Regions from separate parts of the Streptomyces sp. NPDC014623 genome, predicted to be linked through region 3. Evidence: riboswitches for the same ligand, from Rfam matches in the RefSeq annotation. Region 3 holds a riboswitch; each other region holds the start of a gene.
What was found. Region 3 has a riboswitch for cobalamin ahead of ACF1FZ_RS27100 (ABC transporter substrate-binding protein). Riboswitches for the same ligand answer to the same signal wherever they lie in the genome.

Region 1: another riboswitch for cobalamin. It lies ahead of ACF1FZ_RS32095 (cobalamin biosynthesis protein); the one in region 3 lies ahead of ACF1FZ_RS27100 (ABC transporter substrate-binding protein).
Region 2: another riboswitch for cobalamin. It lies ahead of ACF1FZ_RS15770 (ABC transporter substrate-binding protein); the one in region 3 lies ahead of ACF1FZ_RS27100 (ABC transporter substrate-binding protein).
Region 4: another riboswitch for cobalamin. It lies ahead of cobN (cobaltochelatase subunit CobN); the one in region 3 lies ahead of ACF1FZ_RS27100 (ABC transporter substrate-binding protein).

Annotation. Positions count from the first base shown of each region.
Region 1 covers NZ_JBIBZU010000029.1:50,622-52,813, reverse strand. The annotation lists gene ACF1FZ_RS32100 (cobyric acid synthase) at 1-229, opposite strand, end outside; gene ACF1FZ_RS32095 (cobalamin biosynthesis protein) at 226-1,170, opposite strand; cobalamin riboswitch at 1,299-1,430, opposite strand; gene ACF1FZ_RS32090 (hypothetical protein) at 1,581-1,805, opposite strand; gene ACF1FZ_RS32085 (anion permease) at 1,818-2,192, opposite strand, start outside.
Region 2 covers NZ_JBIBZU010000008.1:205,958-208,149, forward strand. The annotation lists gene ACF1FZ_RS15770 (ABC transporter substrate-binding protein) at 1-944, opposite strand, end outside; cobalamin riboswitch at 975-1,162, opposite strand; gene ACF1FZ_RS15775 (hypothetical protein) at 1,242-1,412, opposite strand; gene ACF1FZ_RS15780 (acyl-CoA dehydrogenase) at 1,409-2,192, opposite strand, start outside.
Region 3 covers NZ_JBIBZU010000019.1:104,377-106,568, reverse strand. The annotation lists gene ACF1FZ_RS27105 (class I SAM-dependent methyltransferase) at 1-674, shown strand, start outside; cobalamin riboswitch at 729-908, shown strand; gene ACF1FZ_RS27100 (ABC transporter substrate-binding protein) at 938-1,981, shown strand; gene ACF1FZ_RS27095 (FecCD family ABC transporter permease) at 2,017-2,192, shown strand, end outside.
Region 4 covers NZ_JBIBZU010000009.1:180,297-182,488, forward strand. The annotation lists gene ACF1FZ_RS17030 (cobalamin biosynthesis protein CobG) at 1-758, opposite strand, end outside; cobalamin riboswitch at 907-1,047, shown strand; gene cobN (cobaltochelatase subunit CobN) at 1,119-2,192, shown strand, end outside.

The sequences.
Region 1 (2,192 bases), on a different contig from region 3:
CCGGGTTCATCAGCGCGGACGGCTCCACCCGGGCGGCCTGCGCCTGCATCGCCTGGGCGCGGCCGATCTCCGCCCCCTCCCGGGTGACGAACGAGTTCAGCGACATGTTCTGCGCCTTGAACGGCGCGACCTTCACCCCCCGGCGCACCAGCCACCGGCAGATCCCGGCCGTGACGACGCTCTTGCCCGCGTCCGAAGTGGTCCCCGCGACCAGCAGTCCGCCGCTCATCCGGCTCTCCGTCCCATGGCCAGCCGCCCCGCCGCGCACACGGCGAGGGCCAGCACACTCACCCGGCGCGACAGCCGCACCGCGCGTTCGATGTCCGTGACCCGCACGTCCCGGCCGGCCTCGCCGTTGAGCACCGGCCGGTGCTCGACCCGCCCGCCGTACGCGAGGGTGCCGCCGAGCCGTACCCCGAGCGCTCCCGCGAACGAGGCCTCCACCGGGCCCGCGTTGGGGCTGGGGTGCCTGCCCGCGTCGGCCCGCCAGGCCCGGACGGCCTCGCGGGGGCGCCCCCCGGCGGCCACGGCCAGCACCGCGGTGAGCCGGGCCCCGGGCCAGCCGGCGACGTCGTCGAGCCGGGCCGAGGCCCAGCCGTAGCGCCGGTAGCGGGGCGACTTGTGCCCGACCATCGCGTCGAGCGTGTTGACGGCCCGGAAGCCGACGAGCCCGGGCACTCCGCCGAGCGCGCCCCACACAAGGGCTCCCACGACGGCGTCGGAGGTGTTCTCGGCGACGGACTCCACCACCGCACGGGCGATCTGCTGTCCGTCCAGGGCCTGCGGATCGCGGCCGCACAGATGCGGCAGCCGCTCCCGGGCCAGCTCGATGTCCCCGGCGGCCAGTGCCCCGCCGACGGCGCGCGCCTCGCGCCCCAGCGAGGTGCCCCCGACGACCGACCAGGTGGCGGCGGCGGTCAGCGCCACGGCGGCGGCGGGACGGTTCCGTACGGCGCGGGCGGCCAGCGCGGCGGCGCCCGTGGCGCCGCCGGCGCAGACGAGCGTGTGCAGGGCGCCCCAGCCGCGGTGATCGCGCCACAGCCGGTTCTCGGCGCCCGCCGCGGCGCGCCCGAAGGCGGCGACGGGGTGGCCCCGCCGGGGATCACCGAGCAGCAGGTCGCCGACCAGGCCGGCGGCGGCGCCGTACGCGAAGATGCGGTCGGCTCGCACCGCTCAGCCGGCCGTCGCGCCTCGACGGGGCTTCGAGGCAGGTGGTGCAGCGACCGACACGGGGCAGCCAGGCATGACGTATGTCCTCACTCAGGGTCCGCGCCCTGGTTCGACGTGACCGGCGACGAGAGTCTCCTGGCTCCCGGATCCGCAGTTCCCCCCCGGCCTTCCAGTCCGCGGTGGCGGACCGTGACTTCCGTACGGAGGCTGCTCCCCGGTGACAGTGGCGGGACCGCGCCGGACTCGCACCGGCTTCCTCTCCTGTCGCCGTAAACGGCTCCGGCAGTCCACCATGCCCCACGAATGCCCGTCAACCTGCCGTTGACCTGCGGGGCTTCGGTGTGCTCAGACGCACACCGGGCCGGACACACGTGGTGTGTCCGGCCCGGTGGGTGTCCACGTGGGAGCGGTCAGGCGACGATCAGATAGATCCCGTACGCGACCGCCGCCACGCACAGCCCGAAGCAGGCGTACGCGCCGGTGCGCACCAGGACGCCGGCACCGCCGGCCCCCTGCGCCGTGGGGACCTGCTTCGCCAGGCCCGTGATGCCGAGGGTGAAGAGGCCGACCAGTGCGACGGTGACCACGAGGCTGACGCCGAAGACGGATGCGAGAGCTGCCCAGTCGATGTTCATGCGGATCTGTCCTTACACCGTGGCCGGGTCGGCCGGGGTTCCGGCCGTGGGAACCGGGGCCGGGATGGTGGTCTTGAGGTCCGGCGGGAGGGTACCGGCGGGCGGCGGGCTGACCGCCGAGATGGCGGTGGTGACGATGCCCGCGGGCTCGGTGTCCGCGTTCACGTTGGTGTGGTCGACCGGCTTGCGGCGCGACAGCAGCCAGATGGCGGCGGAGCCGGCGACGAGGATCACGGCGACCACCGCGACACCCCAGGGGCCCTGCTTGGTCAGGAACTCGGCGCCCGCCCCGATCAGACCGGCGGCCGGCAGGGTCAGGCCCCACGCGACGAACATCCGGGTGGCGGTGGACCAGCGGACCGTGCCGCCCTTGCGGCCGAGACCCGC
Region 2 (2,192 bases), on a different contig from region 3:
TTCGTGGCGGGGTTGGACTCCAGGAACTCGATCTTCTTCTCGGCGCTCTCGGCCGTCTGCGACGTGCGGGTCAGGTCACCGATGACCAGCACGTCGGGGTCGCGGTCGGCGACCGTCTCCCAGTTGATCTGCGGCCATTCCTCGTGCGTGTCGTCGAAGACGTTCTTCGCGCCGAGTGCTTCGGTGATGATGCCGGGGGCGCCGCAGCAGCCCGCGAGGTAGGGAGCCTCGGCGTTGGCGAACCAGTAGAGCAGGGTGGCGTCGGACGCGTCGATGTCCGCCGCCGCCTTGTCGATGCGGCCTTCGAGGCTCGTGATCAGCTTCTCGCCCCGCTCCGGGACGCCGAACACCTCGGCCAGGTCGCGTACCTCGCCGTAGACGGGATCCATGGTCAGCGGTTCGGTGCGGGAGCCGTCGCTGCTGCCGTGGTTGTCCTTGCCCACGCAGTCGGCGGGCGAGAGGTACGTCGGTACGCCCAGTTCCGCGAACCGGTCACGGGATGCCACACCTCCCTTTCCCAGGGTGGATTCGAACGAGGCGCTGACGAAGTCAGGTTCCTCGGCGAGGACCTTCTCCGAGGAGGGCTGGTTCTCGGCGATCCGGGGCACGGTCGCTTCGTCCTTCTCCAGTCCCTTCATCACGGGGTCGGTCCAGGTCGCGCTTCCGGCGAGCCGGCCGGCGAGGCCCAGGGAGAGCAGGATCTCCGTCGATCCCTGGTTGAGGGAGACGGCGTGACGCGGTGGCGCGTCGACGGTCACCGTGCGGCCGCAGTTCTCCAGTGTCACGGGGAACCCGGCGGCTGCGGCCTCCCGTGTCTCGCCGTCGGGGGGGCTCACGCCACCGCCGCAGGCCGTGAGGACGACAAGTCCCGTGATGAGCAAAGCGGTTCGGCGTACGGTGCTGGTTATGCGCGGCACGGATTCCCTCGGCGTCCCAGGGCTCATGCGCGAAGCCCGCTACGGTGTTCCGCTCCCGGTACGGAAACGGTTGCCAGCAGGTCTTCGGACTCGGGTTCGTCCGGACGGGGCGCCTTCCCGGTGCACCCGAGGGTGTCCCAGTGGCCGTGGCCCCGCCCGTCCCCCTCACCGCTGCGCGTCAGCTCCGGATTCTCACCGGATTCCCTGACTCCACGTGGAGTGTGACTGGCGCCTGCAAGCTATCACGCGGCCTGTCGGCGCCCTTGGGGGGCCTGCCGGTACCGAGGAGGGCCGCTCCTCCGTACCGGCAGGCCGTCGGACGGGTCAGCGCTTGTGGTGAACCGATTCGCCGCCGCCCGTCTGCGGCTTCCCGCACCGGCGGGCGCACACGGACGCGGTGCCCCAGTAGGCCAGCAGCACGGTGCGCAGACCCAGGATCTCCAGGCGCTCGCCCAGGCGCCCGCACACCGTCCGTTCCCTGTTCGCCGTGCTCATCGGGTGGCCTCCGGGCCGGTCTTCCAGGGGCCCCGGGAGTCGTCGTACGCATCCGCGTACCCGGCTCCGGCGATCGGCCAGTCGGCGAGCAGTTCCTCGGGCAGGGCGAAGGAGTCGGCCAGTTCCGGGGCGTGGGCGGCGACAGCCGCGATCAGTTCCTCGGCAAACTCCGGCAGGGCGTCGACCTGGTCACCGCTCAGGAGTCCGGCGGCCAGCAGATCGCCGCTGTTACGAGCCACCCACTCGACGGCGAACAGCCGCTCCAGCTCGCCCATCCGGTCCCGGGCCGCCCCTTCGGGCAGCGCGGCGCGGGCCTCGGCGTACGCCTCTGCGGCCTGCCGGTACGCGAAGGCCTCGACGCCGCGCAGGGCGGGGCCCGAGGCCGCGTTCCACCGCCCGAGGGAGTCACTGTCGGGCGCCCTCAGGGCGCGGGTCCTGGCCCGTGCGAACCAGATGTCCTGGACCGAGGCGAGGAGCCGGCCGAGGAAACGCGGGTCGGTCAGGTCACCGGTGCCCGGGTCCCGGTCCGGGGCGCTCTCGCTGCCCGGTTCGGCGGCGAGGAGCATGTCGGCCGCCACCTTGACGCAGAGGGCGATGTTGTCGCCCTCGGCGGTGATGGCTCCTTCCACGCCCGTGACGAGTTCGGTCATGCCGTTGTTCTCCAGCAGCGCCTGCGCGCCGCAGCGTTCGCGGCTCTCGACGATCACCTCACGGGCCCGCCAGGTGATCCATGCCTTGGCGACGTCGACGAGCCTCCCCGCCTCCGTCCGGCCGCCCGCG
Region 3 (2,192 bases):
ACACCCAGGCCGAAGAACTGCTGGACAGTTCACCGCTGTTGTCCTTCCGGCCAGGGGCACGGGTGCTGGACCTGTGCTGCGGCCCCGGGGTTTTCGCTGTTCCCCTCGCCGACCGCGGCTACGACGTGACCGGGGTGGACACGAGCCCGGCCATGCTGGAGCGCGCACGCAAGTACTCGGCCGACGCGGGGGCACCCGTCACGTACGTACAGGCCGACGCGCGAACGTACGAGCCATCGGGTGGCTTCGACGTCGCCCTTAACATGTTCACCTCATTCGGGTACTTCGAGGACCCTGCCGACAACACCCGGGTACTCAGGAACATGCACAAGTGCCTGGTGCCCGGCGGGACCCTCGTACTCGACCTCGCGGGAAAGGAGTTGCTGGCGCGCAGGGTCACCCCGCCCAAGGTCGTACAGCGGGGGGACGACCTTCTCGTGCAGACCGACACGGTGCTGGACGACTGGGCGAGACTGCGCAGCGACTGGGTGCTCGTTCGAGGGGACCGCGTGACGCGTGCCACTCTGGTTTGGTTCGTCTACAGCGCCGTGGAGCTGCGCCGGATGGCCGAGGACACCGGGTTCAGCCGCGTGGAGATCTTCGGGGGCTTCGACGGCCGCCCCTACGACCATGACGCGGAGCGACTGATCCTGCGGGCGACCCGGGAAGGGTGACACGGGGTGGGGTGCGGGGTCTCCCCACCGCACCCCCTTACGGCTGGGCCTCCGCAGAACGTAGTATCGCCAGGTCATCGCCGCGACGGGAGACAGGAAGCCGGTGAGATTCCGGCACGGTCCCGCCACTGTGACTGGAGAGTCACCCTTCCGCATACCACCGCGCGCCGCGCGGAAGGCAGGAGGAGAGCTACTCCAGGAGTCAGGACACTGACCCGTCGCGGGCCCGATCCGAGGAGCGCGGACTCCCCAGGAGGCTCTACGTGTACAACGCCATATCCGATTCCCCGCAGTTCCCCTTCCTTGGGAGACCACTTGCCCTGCGGGTCACCGCAGCGGTGTCCGTGTTGGCGGCAGTCCTGCTGACCGCGGCCTGCGGCTCGTCCGGCGAGACCCAGCGCAATCACAAGGCTTCGGGGGCACCGCACCAGGGCTTTCCCGTCACCATCGACAACTGCGGGGTGAGGACGACGTACGACGCACCGCCGAGGCGGGTGGTCACCATCCATCAGCACCCGGCGGAGCTCATGCTCGCCCTCGGTCTGAAGAACCGCATGGTCGGCACCGCGTTCCCCGACTCGGTGGTTCTGCCTGAGCTGCGGAAGGACTTCGAGGCCGTGCCGGAACTGGCGGAGAGGGAACCGTCGTTCGAGACCGTCCTGGACGCCGAGCCCGATCTCGTCTACGGCGGCTACGGCAGTGCCTTCGACGAGAAGGAAGGCCGCTCCCGCAAGGCGTTCACCGACGCTGGTATCGACACCTACCTCAACCGCGAGTACTGCGGGAAGAAGCAGGTGACCATGAGGGACACCTATGACGAAATCCGCACCATCGGCAAGATCTTCGGAGTCTCCGACCGTGCCGAAAAGTTGGTGTCCACGCTCAGGGACGAGGTGGACGAGGCCGCCTCCGCTGTCGAAAGTGAGCCAGAGGTAACTGTCTTCGTCTACGACAGTGGCGACAAGACCGCGTTCACCGCGGGCGGCAAGAGTCTGGGAACCGAACTGATCCGGCTGGCCGGCGGCAGGAACGTGTTCGCGGACCTCGATGGCGTCTTCGGTGACGTCTCCTGGGAGCAGGTCGTGGACCGCAAGCCGGAAGTCATAGCCATCTACGACTACGCGGGTGCCGGAAGCGTCGAGCAGAAGAAGAAGTTCCTTCTCGCCCAGTCGGCGCTCGCCGACGTACCCGCGGTGAAGAACGAACGGTTCGTCGTGCTGCCGCTCACCGCCACCTTGGTAGGCATTCGCTCGGCCTATGCGGTCGGCGACCTGGCGGGCGGCCTGCACCCCGACGCCCTCCGGTGACGCCGTCCGCCGCACACTCCCCCACCGGCCCGGCCGTGCGACATCCGCCTCAGCAGACGAAGCGGCCGGCCCCGAAGGCCCTCGCAGTCGCCCTGTTGGTCCTCGCCGTCCTCCTGCTCGCGTCGCTCACCGCGGGTCTCGCGATCGGCTCCGTGCACGTGCCGCCCGGCCAGGTGTGGGGCATCGTGGCGCACGCAGTAGACGCGGAGTG
Region 4 (2,192 bases), on a different contig from region 3:
TGGTGGTGCGGGGCGACCGTCAGGCCGGCCTGTCGCAGCCGGCGGACGACTTCGGCGGGCAGCGCTGCCGCCGCACCGTCCGGCAGGTCCTTCACCCGCCAGGCGCCGGGCCCCCGGGCCGCGTCGAGGAAGGCCTCGGCGGCGATCAGCGCGGCGCGCGGCCCGTCGGCCCAGGGCACGCGGAGCACGGAGTCACCGGGGCCGATGCGCAGCAGGGCGCCGCCGTCACCGTGGCCGAGGAGGGTGAGGTCGGCGCCGAGGGCGTCCACGTCGCCGCGGCCGTCGTCGAGGGCGAACAGGAAACGTCCGGAGAGCGCCGTCGCGCGGTCGCTCGCGCAGAGGAGGCTGTCCAGTCCGGTCAGCCAGGGTCTGACGTCACCGGCACCGAGGCCGTCGAGCCCGGAGAGGGGGGACGCGACCATGTTGCGCACCCGTTCATGACGTGCGGAGGGCAGCAGCCCGGCCTCGTCCAGCAGCCCGGCCAGCTCGGCGCCGCAGTCCGGGCCGAGCCCGCGCAGTTGCACGTTCCCACGGGAGGTGAGATGCAGCTCACCGTCACCGAAGCGCTCGGCGGCATGCCCGAGCACCTCTGCCTGCCGGGGCGTCAGCACCCCGCCGGGTATGCGGATCCGCGCCAGCGCACCGTCATCCGCCCGGTGCAGGCGCAGCGCACCGGGACAGGCGTCATCGCTGCTCCGGGCACACGCATCACCCGGAGACCGGGACGGGAGGGAGGAGGCGGGCATGGCGGCGAGCATACCGACCGTGACCGGGTCGCATCCTGACGGTCACTGTGACCTGCGGGACACCACCTCTCCCGGCCGGTGCGCGGGCCGCCCGGGCAGGCCCCGGTCCCGGCCGGTGCGGGGGCCGTCTGGTCAGGACCCCCCACCCGCCGCCTACTATGCCTAGCGGCGGTCCGTTGGGTCCGCCATCGCCATACGGCGACATGGGAGGAAGCCCGGTGAGATCCCGGCGCGGTCCCGCCACTGTGAGCCCGGCCCCAGGCCGTGCGAGTCAGGAACTCCCATCCCCGAGCTCGGCTCCGCCCGAGCGGGGGAGACCCCCAATCCGACACCGCCTGGGGCGTGGACACCCCGGGGAAGGACTGACGCCGCATGATCCTGCTCCTGTCGACGTCCGACACCGACCTGCTCAGCGCCCGCGCCTCCGGCGGCCCGGTCGGCTTCCGTTACGCGAACCCGTCCCGGCTCTCCGTCGAGGACCTGCCGCAGCTCCTGGAGGGCACGGACCTCGTCGTCGTACGTCTCCTCGGAGGTGTCCGTGCCTGGCAGGAGGGCCTCGACCAGGTCCTCGCCACCGGCCGGCCCGTCGTCGTGCTCACCGGCGAACAGGCCCCCGACGCACAGCTGATGGCCGCGTCGACCGTGCCCATCGGCATCGCGGCGGAGGCGCACGCCTACCTCGCGCACGGCGGCCCCGCCAACCTGGAGCAGCTGGCCCGCTTCCTCTCCGACACCGTGCTGCTCACCGGTCACGGCTTCGAGGCGCCCGCCCCCGCCCCCGCGTGGGGCCCGCTGGAGCGGACCGCCGGGGACGTCACCGGGCCGACGGTCGCGGTGCTCTACTACCGCGCCCACCACATGAGCGGGAACACCGCGTTCGTCGAGGCGCTCTGCACGGCCGTGGAGGACGCGGGCGCCCGCGTCCTCCCGCTGTACGTCGCCTCGCTCCGCACCCCTGAGCCCGAGCTCATCGACGAACTCCGCGCCGCCGACGCCATCGTGACGACGGTCCTCGCCGCGGGCGGCACCAAGCCCGCCACCGCGTCGGCCGGCGGAGACGACGAGTCCTGGGACGCGGGTGCCCTCACCGGCCTCGACGTGCCCGTCCTCCAGGCGCTCTGCCTCACCAGCCCGCGGGCCGCCTGGGAGGAGAACGACGAGGGCGTCTCCCCGCTGGACGCGGCGACCCAGATCGCCGTCCCCGAGTTCGACGGCCGGTTGATCACCGTGCCGTTCTCCTTCAAGGAGATCGACGAGGACGGCCTGCCCGCATACGTCGCCGATCCCGAGCGGGCCGCCCGGGTCGCCGGGATCGCCGTACGCCACGCCCGGCTCCGCCACATCCCGGCCGCCGAGAAGCGGATCGCGCTCGTCCTGTCGGCCTACCCGACCAAGCACTCCCGCATCGGCAACGCGGTCGGCCTCGACACCCCGGCCAGCGCCGTC